2 regions of the Mesorhizobium sp. M0830 genome follow, and region 2 is predicted to be linked to the other one. Evidence: predicted binding sites of a transcription regulator. Region 2 holds the regulator's gene; the other holds the start of a gene.
The links. The regulator PhoB, encoded in region 2, activates phosphate uptake and scavenging genes when phosphate is short. The targets are predictions, from matches to a motif close to TGTCATNNANCTGTCAT.
Positions count from the first base shown of each region.

Region 1: a site for PhoB is predicted at 4,182-4,198, ahead of NKI20_RS06715 (DUF1045 domain-containing protein). Genes of this name have one in related genera too.

Region 1 covers NZ_JAMYOR010000007.1:50,960-58,692, forward strand. The annotation lists gene NKI20_RS06690 (bifunctional 5-dehydro-2-deoxygluconokinase/5-dehydro-2-deoxyphosphogluconate aldolase) at 1-8, shown strand, start outside; gene iolD (3D-(3,5/4)-trihydroxycyclohexane-1,2-dione acylhydrolase (decyclizing)) at 42-1,892, shown strand; gene iolE (myo-inosose-2 dehydratase) at 2,079-2,996, shown strand; gene NKI20_RS06705 (hypothetical protein) at 3,055-3,267, shown strand; gene iolB (5-deoxy-glucuronate isomerase) at 3,273-4,085, shown strand; gene NKI20_RS06715 (DUF1045 domain-containing protein) at 4,239-4,946, shown strand; gene NKI20_RS06720 (alpha-D-ribose 1-methylphosphonate 5-triphosphate diphosphatase) at 4,967-6,121, shown strand; gene phnN (phosphonate metabolism protein/1,5-bisphosphokinase (PRPP-forming) PhnN) at 6,118-6,747, shown strand; gene NKI20_RS06730 (ABC transporter permease) at 6,765-7,733, opposite strand, start outside.
Region 2 covers NZ_JAMYOR010000003.1:175,836-183,568, reverse strand. The annotation lists gene NKI20_RS03600 (type I secretion system permease/ATPase) at 1-1,378, opposite strand, end outside; gene eglC (endo-1,3-1,4-beta-glycanase EglC) at 1,443-2,855, opposite strand; gene phoB (phosphate regulon transcriptional regulator PhoB) at 3,387-4,076, opposite strand; gene phoU (phosphate signaling complex protein PhoU) at 4,096-4,803, opposite strand; gene pstB (phosphate ABC transporter ATP-binding protein PstB) at 4,829-5,632, opposite strand; gene pstA (phosphate ABC transporter permease PstA) at 5,629-6,480, opposite strand; gene pstC (phosphate ABC transporter permease subunit PstC) at 6,484-7,467, opposite strand; gene pstS (phosphate ABC transporter substrate-binding protein PstS) at 7,532-7,733, opposite strand, start outside.

The DNA of each region.
Region 1 (7,733 bases), on a different contig from region 2:
CGGCATAAGAAGCGCGGCACAACGACTGCGGAGGAGACACCATGAGCAAGACAATCCGCCTGACGATGGCGCAGGCGCTGACCCGCTTTCTCAGCAAGCAGATGATCGAGATCGACGGCAACAAGGTCCCGATCTTCGGCGGCGTCTGGGCGATCTTCGGCCATGGCAACGTCGCCGGCATAGGCGAGGCGCTCTATCAGGTGCGCGACGAATTGCCGACCTTCCGAGCCCACAATGAGCAGGCGATGGCGCATGCTGCGATCGCCTACGCCAAGGCCAACTTCCGCCGCCGCTTCATGGCCGCGACGTCTTCGATCGGTCCCGGCGCGCTCAACATGGTGACGGCCGCGGCGCTCGCCCATGTAAACAGGTTGCCCGTCCTGTTTCTGCCCGGCGATGTCTTCGCCAACCGCATTCCCGACCCGGTGCTGCAGCAGGCCGAGGATTTCTCCGACGGCACAGCGACGGTCAACGACTGCTTCCGTCCGGTGTCGCGCTATTTCGACCGCATCACCCGGCCGGAGCAGATTATTCCGGCGCTGAGCCGTGCCATGGCCGTGCTGACCGATCCGGCCGAGTGCGGCCCGGTGACGCTGTCGCTCTGCCAGGATGTGCAGGCCGAGGCCTATGATTATCCCGAAAGCTTCTTTGCCGAGCGGGTCTGGCACCAGCGCCGTCAGCGACCGGACCGCCACGAATTGGCCGCCGCGGTCGCGGCTCTGAAGGGAGCAAAAAAGCCGCTGGTGATCGCCGGCGGCGGCGTTCTCTATTCCCAGGCTTCGAACGAGCTGGCGAAATTCGCGGAAAGCGCCGGCATTCCGGTCTGCGAGACGCAAGGCGGCAAATCCTCGCTCCCGGACGAGCATCCGCTCAACATGGCGGCGGTTGGCGTCACCGGCACTTCCGCCGCCAACCGGCTGGCCGAAGAAGCCGACGTCGTGCTTGCCATCGGCACACGCCTGCAGGATTTCACCACTGGCTCATGGGCGCTGTTCAAGAACTCGGGCAAGACCATCATCGGACTCAACGTGCAGCCCTTCGACGCCGGCAAGCACCGCGCGCTGCCGCTGGTCACTGACGCGGCCGAGGGTTTGGCCGAACTCGGTGCAGCGCTTAAAGGTTGGAAGGCGCCGGCGACCTGGACAGACAATGCGACCAGCGGCAAGACGGCCTGGCAGGCTGAGGCGGCCAAGGTGACGGCGTCGACCAATGCCGCCTTCCCGTCGGATGCTCAGGTGATCGGCGCCGTGCAGCGCGCGATGGGCTCTGGCGTGACGCTGTTGCATGCCGCCGGCGGTCTGCCGGGCGAGTTGCACAAGCTCTGGCAGGCTGGCGCGCCTGGCTCCTATCACGCTGAATACGGCTTCTCGACCATGGGCTACGAGATTGCCGGCGGGCTGGGCACCAAGATGGCGAAGCCCGACGAAGAGGTCGTCGTCATGATCGGCGACGGCTCCTATCTGATGCTGAATTCCGAGATCGCCACCTCGGTGATGCTCGGCCTGAAGCTGACCATCGTGCTGCTCGACAACAGGGGCTATGGCTGCATCAACCGGCTGCAGATGGCGACCGGCAGTGCCAACTTCAACAACCTCCTGAAGGACGCGCGTCACGAAGTCCTGCCCGATATCGACTTCGCCGCGCATGCGGCGAGCATGGGGGCGATTGCCGAAAAGGTGCCGTCGATCGCCGGATTGGAAAACGCTCTGGAAAAATCCACGAAGAACAACCGCACCACGGTGCTTGTCATCGACACCGACCCGCTGGTTTCCACCGATGCCGGCGGTCACTGGTGGGATGTGGCGGTGCCGGAAGTATCGGCGCGGCCGCAGGTTAACGCGGCGCGCAAAGCCTATGATGAGAAGCGGCAGATGCAGACAATCGGCGATTGATGTAACGCGGCCAAGCCCCTACCTCCGCCTTGTGGGGAGGTCGGACCGAAGGTCCGGGTGAGGTCCGGCGCCGCACCCCCACCCCGCTGCTTCGCAGCGACTTGCCGGAGCGAGCCACGGGTCTCGCCCGTCCTTCGGACCCCCACAAGGGGGAGAGTGAATACGAACTGAAACTGGAGTGACGACTTGAAAGCCAAACTGGGCATGTCCCCCATTGCGTGGTGGAACGACGATCTCGCGGAACTCAGCGATGACGTGTCGCTGGAGGAGTGCTTGCTCCAGTCGCGTTCGGCCGGCTTCACCGGCATGGAAATGGGCCGGCGTTTTCCCAACGACCCCGATGTCATGCTGCCGATCCTCAAGGCAGCAGACGTGACGCTGTGCGGCGGCTGGTTCTCCGGCACGCTGGTCGATGGGGGGATGGCTGACAATAAGGATCGCATCCAGCCGATGATCGACCTGTTCAAGGCGGTGAACGCGCCTTGCATCGTCTATGGCGAGGTCGGCCGCTCGATCCAGGGCGACCGCTCCAAACCGCTGGCCACCAAGCCGAAGCTGTCGGACGACGAGATGAAGGCCTATGCGAAGCGCCTCACCGAATTCGGCGAATGGTGCGGCGAGCAAGGCATGCCGCTGTCCTACCACCACCACATGGCGGCGGTGGTCGAGACCGAGCCGGAGCTCGATGCCTTCATGCGCTATTCGGGCGAAGGCATTCCATTGCTGCTCGATGCAGGCCATCTGGCATTCGCCGGCGGCGACGTGCTGCGCGCCATCGACAACCATCATAAGCGCATCAGCCATGTTCATGTGAAGGACGTGCGCATGGGCGTGATCGAGAAACTCGACCGCACGAAACAGTCCTTCCTCGACGCGGTGGCGCTGGGTGCCTTCACGGTACCGGGCGACGGCTCGCTGGATTTCGGCGCCATCGTGCAGCGCTTTGCCGACCATGGCTATGAGGGCTGGTTCGTGGTCGAGGCCGAGCAGGATCCGAAGAAGAACCCGCCGCTCAGGATGGCGCAGGTCGGCTACAAGGAATTGATGCGCGTCATGACCGCCGCCGGCTACACGGTCGAAACGCAAGGCTTTCCAAATGTCTGATCAAGGGAGGCCTGATGCGATGGGTTCCCGGCGAAGCCGATTGCTGTAGATTGGCCCGATGAAAGATTACGAACACCCCTTCTTCCGGCCTTTGTGGCGGCGTGTCGCCGTCGTCGCGGTCTGCGTCATCTGGTCGATCATCGAGTTCGCCACCGGCACGCCGTTCTGGGGCGTCATCGCGCTTGGTTTCGCCGGCTACGCCGTCTGGCAGTTTTTTTACCTCTACAAGCCCGCGGACGAGGGCAAGGCCGAGGCCGAACCGAAGGAGTGACAGGGATGTCGAAGCTGCTGGTGAAGGCCGACAAGGGCCATGGCCGCGTCGCCCATGTGACGCCGGAGAACGCAAGCTGGAGCTATGTCGGTTTCGACCTGCATCGGCTGCGGCCCGGCGAGAGCGCTTCCGGAAAAACCGATGATCGCGAAGTCTGCCTGGTGTTCGTCACCGGCAAGGGCAACGCGAGAGCCGGCGGCAAGGATCTCGGCCTGCTTGGCGAGCGCATGTCGCCCTTCGAGGGCAAGCCGTGGTCGGTCTACGTTCCGCAAGGCTCCGACTGGTCGGTGACGGCGGATACCGAGCTGGAACTCGCGGTCTGCTCGGCGCCGGGCCTTGGCGGCGGTCTGCCGGTGCGGGTGATCGCACCGGACGATCTCGGCCAGGAGGTGCGCGGCAAGGGCACCAACACGCGCTACGTCACCAACATATTGCCGGAGGGCAAGCCGGCCGATTCGCTGCTGGTGGTCGAGGTGATCACGCCCGGCGGCCATACGTCGAGCTATCCGCCGCACAAGCATGACCAGGACAACCTGCCCGACGAATCCTATCTCGAGGAAACCTACTATCACCGGCTCAGCCCACCGCAGGGCTTTGCCTTCCAGCGCGTCTACACCGACGCCGACAAGAATGGCCACCGCGCGCTCGACGAAGCGATGGCGATCGAGGACGGCGATGTCGTGCTGGTTCCCAAGGGCTATCATCCCTGCGCCGCCTGCCACGGCTACGACCTCTATTATCTCAACGTGATGGCCGGGCCTAAGCGGACGTGGAAATTCCACAATGCTCCTGAGCACGAATGGCTGATGAAGGCCTGATCGATCGTCTCTTCCGGGTAAAGCTGTTGGTCCAACCCGAAAAAAATGCCGGCTAAGGACCGGAAGGCTCGATTTGCCTTCGAAAACCCTTCAAAGCTTCGTCAATCCGTCATGGAAATCACCTATGGCAACGGGACTGACGAGGACTTCCTAATGCGCTACGCCCTCTATTTCACCCCCCGGCAGGACGAGCCACTGGCGCGGATCGCCGCCAACTGGCTTGGCCGTGACCCATTTGGCGGCGCGACAAGGCCGGCCGAGGCGGTGGCCGACCTGTCGGCGGCGGAGGTTGCTTTCCACACAGCTTCGGCGCGCCGCTATGGTTTTCACGCCACGCTGAAAGCCCCTTTCCGCCTGGCCGCCAGCGAAACCGAAGCCTCGCTGCGCGCCGCACTCGACCATTTTGCCGAGGCGACGCCGGCGGTGAGCATCCCGCGTCTCATCGTCAGCCAGATCGATGGCTTCTTCGCACTGGTGCCGGACGGCCCGCTGCCTGCGCTCAACCGCTTCGCCGATGATGTGGTGCTCGGCTTCGACCGGTTTCGTGCGCCGTTGACCGAGGCAGAAATCGAGCGGCGCAGCCCGGATTCGCTGAAGCCGGCCGAGTTCCGCAATCTCTGCCAATGGGGCTACCCCTATGTCTTCGAGACCTTTCGCTTCCACATGACGCTGTCCGGCCGAGCGGGGCCACAGGAAAGCCCTCGTTTGCGCGCAGCAATCGACAGTCTGTTTGCGCAGGTGCTGCAACAGCCGCTGCTGGTGGATGCGCTGACGCTGTTCGTCGAAACCGAACCGGGCGCACCGTTCATGGTGCTCTCGCATCACGCGCTCGGGCGCCGCCCGGCTAGAAAAACCGCCTGAACAACCAAGGACTGCCTGAAATGACCGCCGAGACTGTTCTCCACAACGCCCGCATCGTTCTTGCCGACGAGATCGTCGAGGGTTCGCTGGTGCTGCGCGACGGCTTTATCGCCGGCATCGATGCCGGCACCAGCCAAACCGGCGGGAGCATGGCCGGCGAGGATATGGGGGGCGACTACATCATTCCCGGGCTGGTCGAACTCCATACAGACCATCTCGAAGGCCACTACGCGCCGCGGCCCAAGGTGCGCTGGAACCCAATCGCCGCCGTGCTCGCTCATGACGCGCAAGTGGCGACAGCCGGCATCACCACCGTGCTCGATGCCTTGCGCGTCGGCATGGACGAGGATGCCGACCTGACGTCGACCGACATCCGCAAGCTGGCCGATGCGATCGAGGACAGCGTACAGCAGGATCGTCTGCGGGCCGACCATTTCATCCATCTGCGCTGCGAGGTTTCGGCGCCGGACTGCCTCAAGGCGTTCGCCAATTTCGACGGCGACGAACGGGTGAAACTGGCATCGCTGATGGACCATGCGCCCGGCCAACGCCAGTTCGTCAATCTCGAGACCTATGCCTATTATTACCAGCGCAAGCTCAAGCTGACCGATCGCGACTTCAAACTGTTCTGCGAAAAACGGATGGCGGAATCGGCGCGCAATTCGGTACCGAACCGGGCGGTGATCGCCGCCGCCTGCCATGAGCGCGGCATCGTTTTGGCCAGCCATGACGACGCCACCCTTGGCCATGTCGGCGAAGCGATCGAACAGGGCGTGCGCGTCGCCGAGTTCCCGACCACGGAAGAAGCCGCCAGGGCCTCGAAAGAGGCCGGGCTCGGCGTGCTGATGGGTGCGCCCAACGTCATGCGCGGCGCCTCGCATTCGGGCAATGTCTCGGCCCGCACGCTGGCCAGCGATGGCCTGCTCGACATCCTGTCGTCCGACTACATTCCCTTCAGCCTGATCCAGTCGGCGTTCTTCCTCGGCGACGTCGTCGACGGCATTTCCCTGCCGCAGGCGGTCGCCATGGTCTCGAAGAACCCGGCCGAAGCGATTGGCCTGACCGACCGCGGCGTCATCGAGCAGGGCCGCCGCGCCGACCTGGTGCGCGTACGCGTCGACGACCATGTTCCGGTCGTGCGCACCGTCTGGCGCCAGGGACGCCGGGTCGCATGATGGTGTCCGCGTTGATCGAGCGTGAATTGTCGGCCGAGATGTTTCCGATCCGTGACGGCGTCTTCGTCGCCGTCGTCGGTCCAAGCGGCGCCGGCAAGGACACGGTGATCGGCTATGCCCGCACCCGCTTTGCCGACGAGACAAGGCTGGAGTTCGTCCGCCGCGTCATCACACGACCGAGCGATGCCGCCAGCGAGGACCACGACACGCTGGCCGACGCCGCCTTCGCCGAGGCCGAAGCCGATGGCGCCTTCGCCATTTCCTGGGAGGCGCATGGCTTGCGCTATGGCATCCCGGCCGATGTCGACTGGTCCGTCGCCAATGGCCGCGTTGCCGTGGCAAACGTGTCGCGCGCGATCATCCCGGTGCTGCGCGAGCGCTATGCCAATCTGGCCGTGGTCGAGATCACCGCCTCGCCCGACGTGCTGGCAGAGCGTCTGGCGATGCGCGGCCGCGAGTCACGCGGCGAAGTGCTGGCGCGGCTGGCGCGAAGCGCCAATGTCACTCTGTCCGGCCCTGGCGTCACCTCGATCGACAATAGCGGCCCGCGCGACGCGGCCGGCGAGCGCTTCGCCGAGGTACTGCGCAAGGCGATGGCCTTTTCCGATATGTCGGGACTGATCTAACCTGCCTCGAGCCCGGCCTATTCCGCGGCCGCACCAGCGGCGCTTTTGCGAGTGGCGTCGACCATCAGCCGCCGTTCCCGGAACACGCCCCATTGCTGGTCGACCAGCACACCGATGAGGATGACGCCGCCCATCACCGCGAAGTTGAGCGAGGACGGGATGCCGAGCAGGTTGACGAGGTTCTGCAACTCCTGCAGCAGCACCGTGCCAAGGATGACGCCGATCAGCGAGCCCTCACCGCCGCGCAGCGAGAAGCCGCCGAGCACGGCGGCCGCGATGGCGTAGAGTTCGTAGAACTGGCCGTGGCTGGCCGGCGAGATCGAGCGCGTGTACATGGCGAAATAGATCGCCGACAACGCCGTCAGCACGCCGCAGATGACGTAAGCGGCCATGACGACGCGGCCGGTGCGGATGCCCGAATATTTCGCCGCCTCCTCGTTCTTGCCGATAGCGTAGAGATAGCGGCCGAAAACTGAGCGGTGCAGCACCACCCACATGACGATGGCGATGACGATTAGCGCGATAAAGCTGTTGGGAACGCCATATGAACGTCCGGCGGTGAGGAATTCGAGGTTCGGGAAATTCTGGCCGAAGGCAAAGCCGGCGGTGCCGTCGGCGGTGTAGAAGCGGGCGACGCCGCGATAGATCAGCAAGCCGCACAGCGTGACGACGAAAGGCTGCAGCTTTAGCCGCGTGATCAGCCAGCCATGCACCAGGCCGATGATGGCACCGAGGAACAAGATCAGCACGAAGGCCAGCGGCCAGCCCACCTCGCGCACGGCGATGAAGTCGATGAACAACGTTCCCAGCAGCGCAACCACCGAGCCGACCGACAGTTCGATGCCGCCGGTGATGATGACGAAGGCCTGGCCGATCGACAGGATGCCGAACAGGCCGATCAGGTTGGAAGTGTTGGCGAGATTGATCGGCAACAGGAAGCGCGGATTGATGATCGCCACGATGGCGCCGACCACCAGGATCAGGAT
Region 2 (7,733 bases):
CGCCCGACAGTGTTCTGTCCGACGGACCTATTCCGGTCTGGTAGCCATCGCGCAGCGCCAGTATCAGTTCATGCGCCTGGGCACGTTTTGCCGCTTCGACGATAGAGGCGTCACTTGCATCAGGTTCAAAGCGGGCGACATTTTCCGCGATTGATCCGGGAAAGAGCTCCACCTCCTGAGCGAGATATCCGACATGACGGCCAAGCTGCTTCTCGTCCCAGTTTCTGAGGTCGGCGCCGTTGATCCTGACGCAGCCGCTGGTCGCTTGGATCGCACCGACAAGCAATCTTGCCAGGGTGGACTTGCCGGCCCCGCTTGGACCTATTATCGCAACCGCTTCGCCGGCGCCGATCTGGAAGTTCAGTCGCTTGATGATGGGTTCGGTGCCGGGCGTGGCGTTCGGCGCGACAAGGATCAGGCCCTGCACGACAATTTCGCCCGACGGATCCGGCAAGGTCAGTTTTCGCGCATGTGCCGGATGGGCGGAAAGCGCCTTGTCCAACCGCTTCCACGATCGTCTGGCGTCAACGATCTGCCGCCATGAACCGATCAGTTGGTCGAGCGGCTGCAGCGCGCGGGACGACACCAGGGAAGACGCGAAGATCATCCCTGCCGTCATCTTCCCTTGCAGCACGAGCCATGCTCCAACGCCCAGTATCGCCAGCTGAAGGATCATGCGTACCGCTCGCGATGCTCCGCTGAAGATCGCGTTGGCCGTGGACGAACGGTCATGAAGAATTAGCGCCTCCGCCACGTGCCTGCCCCAGACGCGCGCCGCGTTTTGGACCATGCCCATGGCGAGCAGCGTCTCCGCGTTGCGGGCAAAGGCCTGCTCCGACAGGCTGGCGACAGCCGAACGTTCCGCGGACAAAGCGTCATTCCTGCCGACGGCGAGCTGATTTGCCAGGACCAGCGCAAGCAACAGCGCAACCCCTGCCAGCGTAAGCCAAAACAGAAAGGGATGGATGAGGTACAGCAGGGTGAGGAAGAAGGGAGCAAACGGCAGGTCAAATAAGACCGCCACACTGCGTGACCTGATGAAGGCGCATATCGAGGCAAGGTCGCGCAGTGGAGACATGGCTGCGCCGCCGGCGTACTTGGCTTCAAGCGAGACGGCGAATGTCCTCGCACCCAGTCTGTCGTCGACAGTGGCTGCAACGCGCTGCGTGTAGATGGAGCGGACCGCATCGAGGAGACCGAGAAAGGCGAGCGCGAGAACCGCGATAGCCGACAGGTAGAACAGCGTCTCGACGCTGTAGGAAGGCAGGACGCGGTCATAGACTTGCAAGAGATAGAGGGGGATCACCAACAGCAGGATGTTGATGAGGAACGAGAAAGCACCGACATCGGCGATGGCGCGCCTGAAAACTGCCTGCAAACTGGACTCTCCAATCATCCCCGCGCTCCCTGACGGCTAATGGCCTCAAACATGAAGCCGCCGCTTAGAGCGAGTGGTCGCTTGCCATGTCCAAGGGTTGGTCCAGCGTATAGGCGTGGATATAGTCGATTTTCATCTCCGCTGGAGTAGCCAGATGGTCAGGAGGCTGGCCGGCAATGCCGCCGACCGCGAGATTGGCCAGTATGTACATGGGGTCGTGCATGTCGGACGGCGTCGCCGCTTGGGCGACCTTCACACCGTCATAGGTCCAGACAAGCTCATCCTTTGTCCAGAGCAGGCCATAGGTGTGGAAACCGTCAGTGTCCGCAACGTTCACCGTGGACGAAACCTTCGTGTGCTCTCCCGTCTCATTGGTGTGCGCTGTCATGAAAAGCGTGTTCGGATCCTGACCGCGCGTTTCGACGACGTCCAGCTCCGGCGGCCACGATCCGTCTTCCGGAAGCAGCCAGAAGGCCGGCCAGGCTCCGGCCGTTTCGGGCAGGTCCGCCCGCATTTCGAAATAGCCGTAGGTTTGCGCGAAGCTGTCGTGGGTCGTCAGTATCCCCGATGTGTATTCGTAGTTGTTGATCAGAGGCTTGATGTCCTCCGGCGCCTGCGCGGCGGTGATGATGAGGACGCCGTTTTCAACGCTGAACGGGTGGACGGAACTCGTCGGCCCGTAATTGGCGTCGATATACCATTGCAACTCGCCATTGCTGCTCAATGTGCTGCCGTTCGGCGCGCCCCACGAGAAATTGGAATTCCAGGTGCCGTCCTGCCCGTCCCGAAGGCTCAGCGTGTTGAATTCGTCGGCGAAGGACAGCGTCATTCCGGACTTGTCTATCGGCAGTTCGAACTGGGTGGGCTGCAACTTGTCGATGGTCGTATTCTTGAACACCAGGATCTCGTCAGATCCGAGGTTCAGCATCACGTTCGATTCCACCTGAACCATCTGCGAACGGACGGCATCGAACGAAGTGAAGTCATAGCCGTTAAGGCGCACCACATCGGTCGCACCGAAATCGAAGATAAGATCGCTTCCATTTCCTTTGGAGATGGCGAAAGTGTCGGCGCCGTCACCGCCGATCAGGACATCATTTCCCTTGCCGCCATCCAGCGTCTGATGACCCGACCCGCCCTTGATGATGTTGTCCAACGCATTTCCGAACGCATATCGATTGGCGCCGGTAACGACCAGGTTCTCGAAATTGTCGGGGAGCTTGTAGCTCATCCAGGTGTCGATCGTGTCGATCCCGGCCCCGGGATCTTCGACCACCTTATTGTTGGTGGAATAGAGGTGATAGTAGTCGTCGCCGGCGCCACCATACATCGTGACATTGACGCCGGTGTCTCCCCAGAACGAGTCGTTGCCTGAGGTGCCATGCAGTTCGGCCCCGGCTCCGGTTGCCGAGAACCAATGACTGGACGCGCCGGTGTAGGGAAGAGGAATACCTTTGGCGTTTAAGACCGTGCTCATCAGAAATCCTTCCTCTTAGTGCCCGACCTGATCAAGTCGTTCGGCGCAAGGTCCGGCGACCGCTTTCAAAGCAACGTTGCAACGAACGAGATCGTTCCCGCGGAATCGTCATCCAATGCAAGATCGTATTGACTATTCGGAGCACATACAATCGATAAAGAGGAGAGAAACTCATTCTTAGTCTGAGGAACTTTTTTAATAAAATTGCGCATTTATGCGAAACCACATCCTCTGGCGGGCACATAGCCATATTAGTTCAAATTGTTTCTTGAGGCGCGCAACTTTGATCGGAGGTCTGCGGGCAAGATAGCAATGTGACCAACTAAAGTGTCACGGGCCGTGCTTCCTGCGGCCAGCCTGGCAGAAAAGCGAATTGGGAGATCGGAGGGCAATCGCCAGCCAGTCAAGCTACGCGCCGAGCCCCGCGAAGGGCAGTTTAGACTTCGATCCCGCCTGCTTGAATGTCTGCCATCGCGTGGCCATTGGCGACGACCTGCTGATCGAATTTGAACCTTGGTTCCGATCTATCGGCTAGTCTTCCCTGATCGCGTAGCCTGCGCCCCGAATGGTGCGGATGACGTCGGGCATGCGGCCGTTGTTGACGGCTTTGCGCAGCCGGCCGACATGCACGTCCACCGTGCGTTCGTCGATGTAGATCGTTTCGCCCCAGACGTTGTCGAGCAGTTGGCTACGCGAGAACACGCGGCCGGGATGGCGCATCATGAATTCGAGCAGGCGGAATTCGGTCGGCCCGAGCCGGATCTCGCTCTTCTTGCGATAGACCCGGTGCGATTCTCGATCGAGCACGATGTCGCCGACCTTCAGCACGCTGGACAGCAGTTCCGGCTTGGCACGGCGCAACAGCGCCTTGACCCTGGCCATGAACTCCGGTGTCGAAAACGGCTTGACCAGATAATCGTCGGCGCCGGTCGAGAGGCCCCGCACGCGATCGCTCTCCTCGCCGCGCGCGGTCAGCATGATGATCGGCAGCCGCTCGGTCTCGGGACGCATTCGCAGGCGCCGGCAGAGTTCGATGCCGGAAACCGCCGGCACCATCCAGTCGAGCACCAGAAGGTCAGGCACGTTCTCCTGCAGCCGGATCTCGGCCTCGTCGCCACGCGTCACGACCTCGACCTGATAGCCCTCGGACTCCAGATTATAGCGGAGCAGCACGCCTAGCGGCTCCTCGTCCTCCACCACCATGATGCGTGGCGCGATCATCGGCTGGTTACCCCTGTCGTCATGCCGCGGGCGCGGACATTGTCGTCTCGTCCTGTTTCGGACGATTGGCCGGCAGCTGGGTGCCGGTCAAAACATAATAGGCATTTTCCGCGATGTTGGTGACGTGGTCGCCGATGCGCTCGAGGTTCTTGGCGCAGAACAAAAGATGCGTGCACGCGGTGATGTTGCGCGGGTCTTCCATCATATAGGTGAGAAGCTCGCGGAACACGGAGGTGTATTTGACGTCGATGCGTTCGTCGTCGGCACGCAGTTTCGCCAGCGCGGCGGCGTCACGCGCCGCATATTCCTCGATGACGCCCTGCACCTGGATCAGCACCAGTTGTGCCATTCCATCGATCGAGTGCGAAAGGTCGCGCGGCGTGACGCTGAGGCCGACAGTGCCGACACGCTTGGCGATGTTCTTGGCAAGGTCGCCGATGCGTTCGAGATCGCCGGCCATGCGGATAGAACCGACGACATGGCGCAGATCATCGGCCATCGGCTGCCGCTTGGCGATCAGCGTGATGGCACGGTCGTCGAGCTCGCGCTGGCGCGCGTCCATGATCGCGTCGTCGGAGACGACGCGCTGTGCCAAGGCGTTGTCGGAATTCAAGAGCGCCTTGGTCGCACCGCCGACCATCGAGCTAGCGAGATCGCCCATGTCGCTGATGAGCCTGCTGATCTGACCGAGATCCTCGTCGAAAGAAGCGACTGTATGTTCGCTCATTATCCTGTTCCTCGTATGCCTGAGCTCAGCCGAAGCGGCCGGTGATGTAGTCCTGCGTGCGCTTCTCGCGGGGCGACGTGAAGATCCTCTCCGTGCGGTCGAACTCGACCAGCTCGCCCAGATACATGAAGGCCGTCTGCTTCGATACGCGCGCCGCCTGCTGCATGTTGTGGGTGACGATGACGATCGTGTAGTCGGCTTGCAACTCGTCGATCAGTTCCTCGATCTTGGCGGTCGACAGCGGGTCGAGCGCCGAGGCGGGCTCGTCGAGCAGGATGACTTCCGGCTTCACCGCCACGGTGCGGGCGATGCAGAGCCGCTGCTGCTGGCCGCCGGAGAGGCTGAGGCCGCTGGCGTCGAGCTTGTCCTTGACCTCGGTCCAGAGTGCCGCGCGCTTCAGCGCCTGCTCGACGCGGCCGTCCATCTCCGACTTGCTCAGCTTCTCGTAGAGCCTGATGCCGAAAGCGATGTTTTCGTAGATCGACATCGGAAATGGCGTCGGCTTCTGGAACACCATGCCGATCTTGGTGCGCAGCAGGTTGAGGTCCTGCGAGCGGTCGAGAACGTTCTGGCCGTCGAGCAGCACCTGACCTTCGGCCGTCTGCTTGGGATAGAGCTCGTAGATGCGATTGAAGACGCGCAGCAGCGTCGACTTCCCGCAGCCCGAAGGCCCGATGAAGGCGGTGACGCTGCGCTCCGGCAAGGACAGAGTGATGTCCTTCAGCGCCTTCGACTGGCCGTAGTAGAAGTTGAGGTTCTTGACCTCGATCTTGGCCTTGGCGGTGGCCTCGGCAGCGATCGTCATGTCTGGAGACAACATCTGGCTCATTTGTCCTCTCTGCGTCCGGTCAGGCTGCGCGCAACGATGCTGAGCGCGAGAACCGTCAATGTGATGATGAGTGCGCCGGTCCAGGCCAGTTGCTGCCATTCCTCGTAAGGGCTGAGAGCGAACTGGAAGATGGTGACAGGCAGGCTGGCCATCGGCGCGTTGAGATTGCTCGACCAGAACTGGTTGTTGAGCGCCGTGAAGAGCAGTGGTGCGGTCTCGCCGGAGATACGGGCGATCGACAGCAATATGCCGGTGACAATGCCCGATAGCGCGGCGCGGTAGGCCACCGACTTGATCACCACCCAGCGCGGCGCGCCGATCGCGGTGCCGGCTTCGCGCAAGGCGTTCGGCACCAAATTGAGCATGTCTTCGGTGGTGCGTACCACCACCGGAATGACGAGGATGGCGAGCGCGACAGCACCGGCGATTGCCGAGAAATGCCCCATCGGCCGCACCATAAGTTCGTAGACGAACAGGCCAATGATGATCGACGGCGCCGACAGCAGGATGTCGTTGATGAAGCGCACCACGGTGGTCAGCCTGGAAAAGCGACCGTACTCGGCCATGTAGGTGCCGGCCAGCACTCCGATCGGCGTGCCGACGATGACGGCGATGATCGTCATGACCACGCTGCCATAGATGGCGTTGAGCAGGCCGCCGGCGTCGCCGGGAGGCGGCGTCATCTGCGTGAAGACGTCAAGGGACAGGCCAGCGGCGCCCTTGTAGACCAGCGCGCCGAGGATGAGCGCCAGCCAGGCAAGTCCGATGCCCGCCGCGGTGACGCACAGCGTCATCATCACGGCATTCTTCCTCTTGCGGCTCTGATGAAGCGATGTGGCTGTCGACATCGGTCAGGCTCCGGTGCGGGCGTCGATGCGCATCAGCATGTAGCGGGCGATGGCAAGGATCAGGAAGGTGATGACGAACAGGATCAGGCCGAGCGCCACCAGCGAAGAGGTGTAGAGGTCGCCGACGGCTTCGGTGAACTCGTTGGCAATGGTCGCGGAGATCGTCGTTGCCGGCGCGAACAGCGAGGTTGAGATGCGGTGGGCGTTGCCGATGACGAAGGTGACGGCCATGGTTTCGCCCAGCGCGCGGCCAAGGCCGAGCATGACGCCGCCCATGATACCGATCCTCGTGTAGGGAATGACGACGCGGCGGGTCACTTCCCAGGTCGTGCAGCCGATGCCATAGGCCGATTCCTTCAGTACCGGCGGTACCGTGTCGAAGACGTCCTTGGTGATCGAGGTGATGAAGGGCAGCACCATGATGGCGAGGATCAGCGACGAGGTCAGCAGGCCGATGCCGTAGGGCGGACCGGCAAACAGGCTGCCGAGGCCGGGAATGCCGTGGAACACGCCGATGATGAACGGCTGCACGGTTGTCTGCAGGAACGGCGCCAGCACGAACAGGCCCCAGATGCCGTAAATGATCGAGGGGATGCCGGCCAGCAGTTCCACCGCCATGCCGATCGGCCGCCGCAGCGGGCGCGGGCAAAGCTCGGTGAGAAAGATGGCGATGCCGATGCCGAGCGGCACGGCGATCAGGATGGCGATGGCCGACGTGATGATGGTGCCGTAGATCGGTGCCAGCGCGCCGAATTTCTCCGTCACCGGATTCCAGCTTTCGCTGGTCAGGAAAGAGAAGCCGAATGTCGACAGGGCTTGCCAGGATCCGGCAAACAGCGAGATCGCGACGCCGCCAAGCAGGACCAGCACCAATATGGCGGCGGCCCGGGTCATCCCGTGGAAGATTGCGTCGGTCAGCGCGAATCGTCTGACGATCGCGTCGCGCGAACCTCGAATGGCTGGCAAGGCTTCCTGGACAGCGCTCATGTGAAGCTCGGCTCTTTGAGTTGAGGGAAAGGAGCGCCGCGCTGCGGCGCTCCTTCGAAGGATGTTACTCGCCTGCGAAGACCGGCTTCCCGTCGGCCTGGATGTCGGCCTTCCAGGAGGTCTTGATCAAGTCGACGACGCTGTCGGGGATCGAGACATAGTCGAGCGCCTTGGCGGTATCCTTGCCGTCCTTGTAGGCCCAGGCGAAGAACTTCAGCGCTTCGCCGGTGGCGGCGGCATCGTTGGGAACCTTGTGGATCAGCACC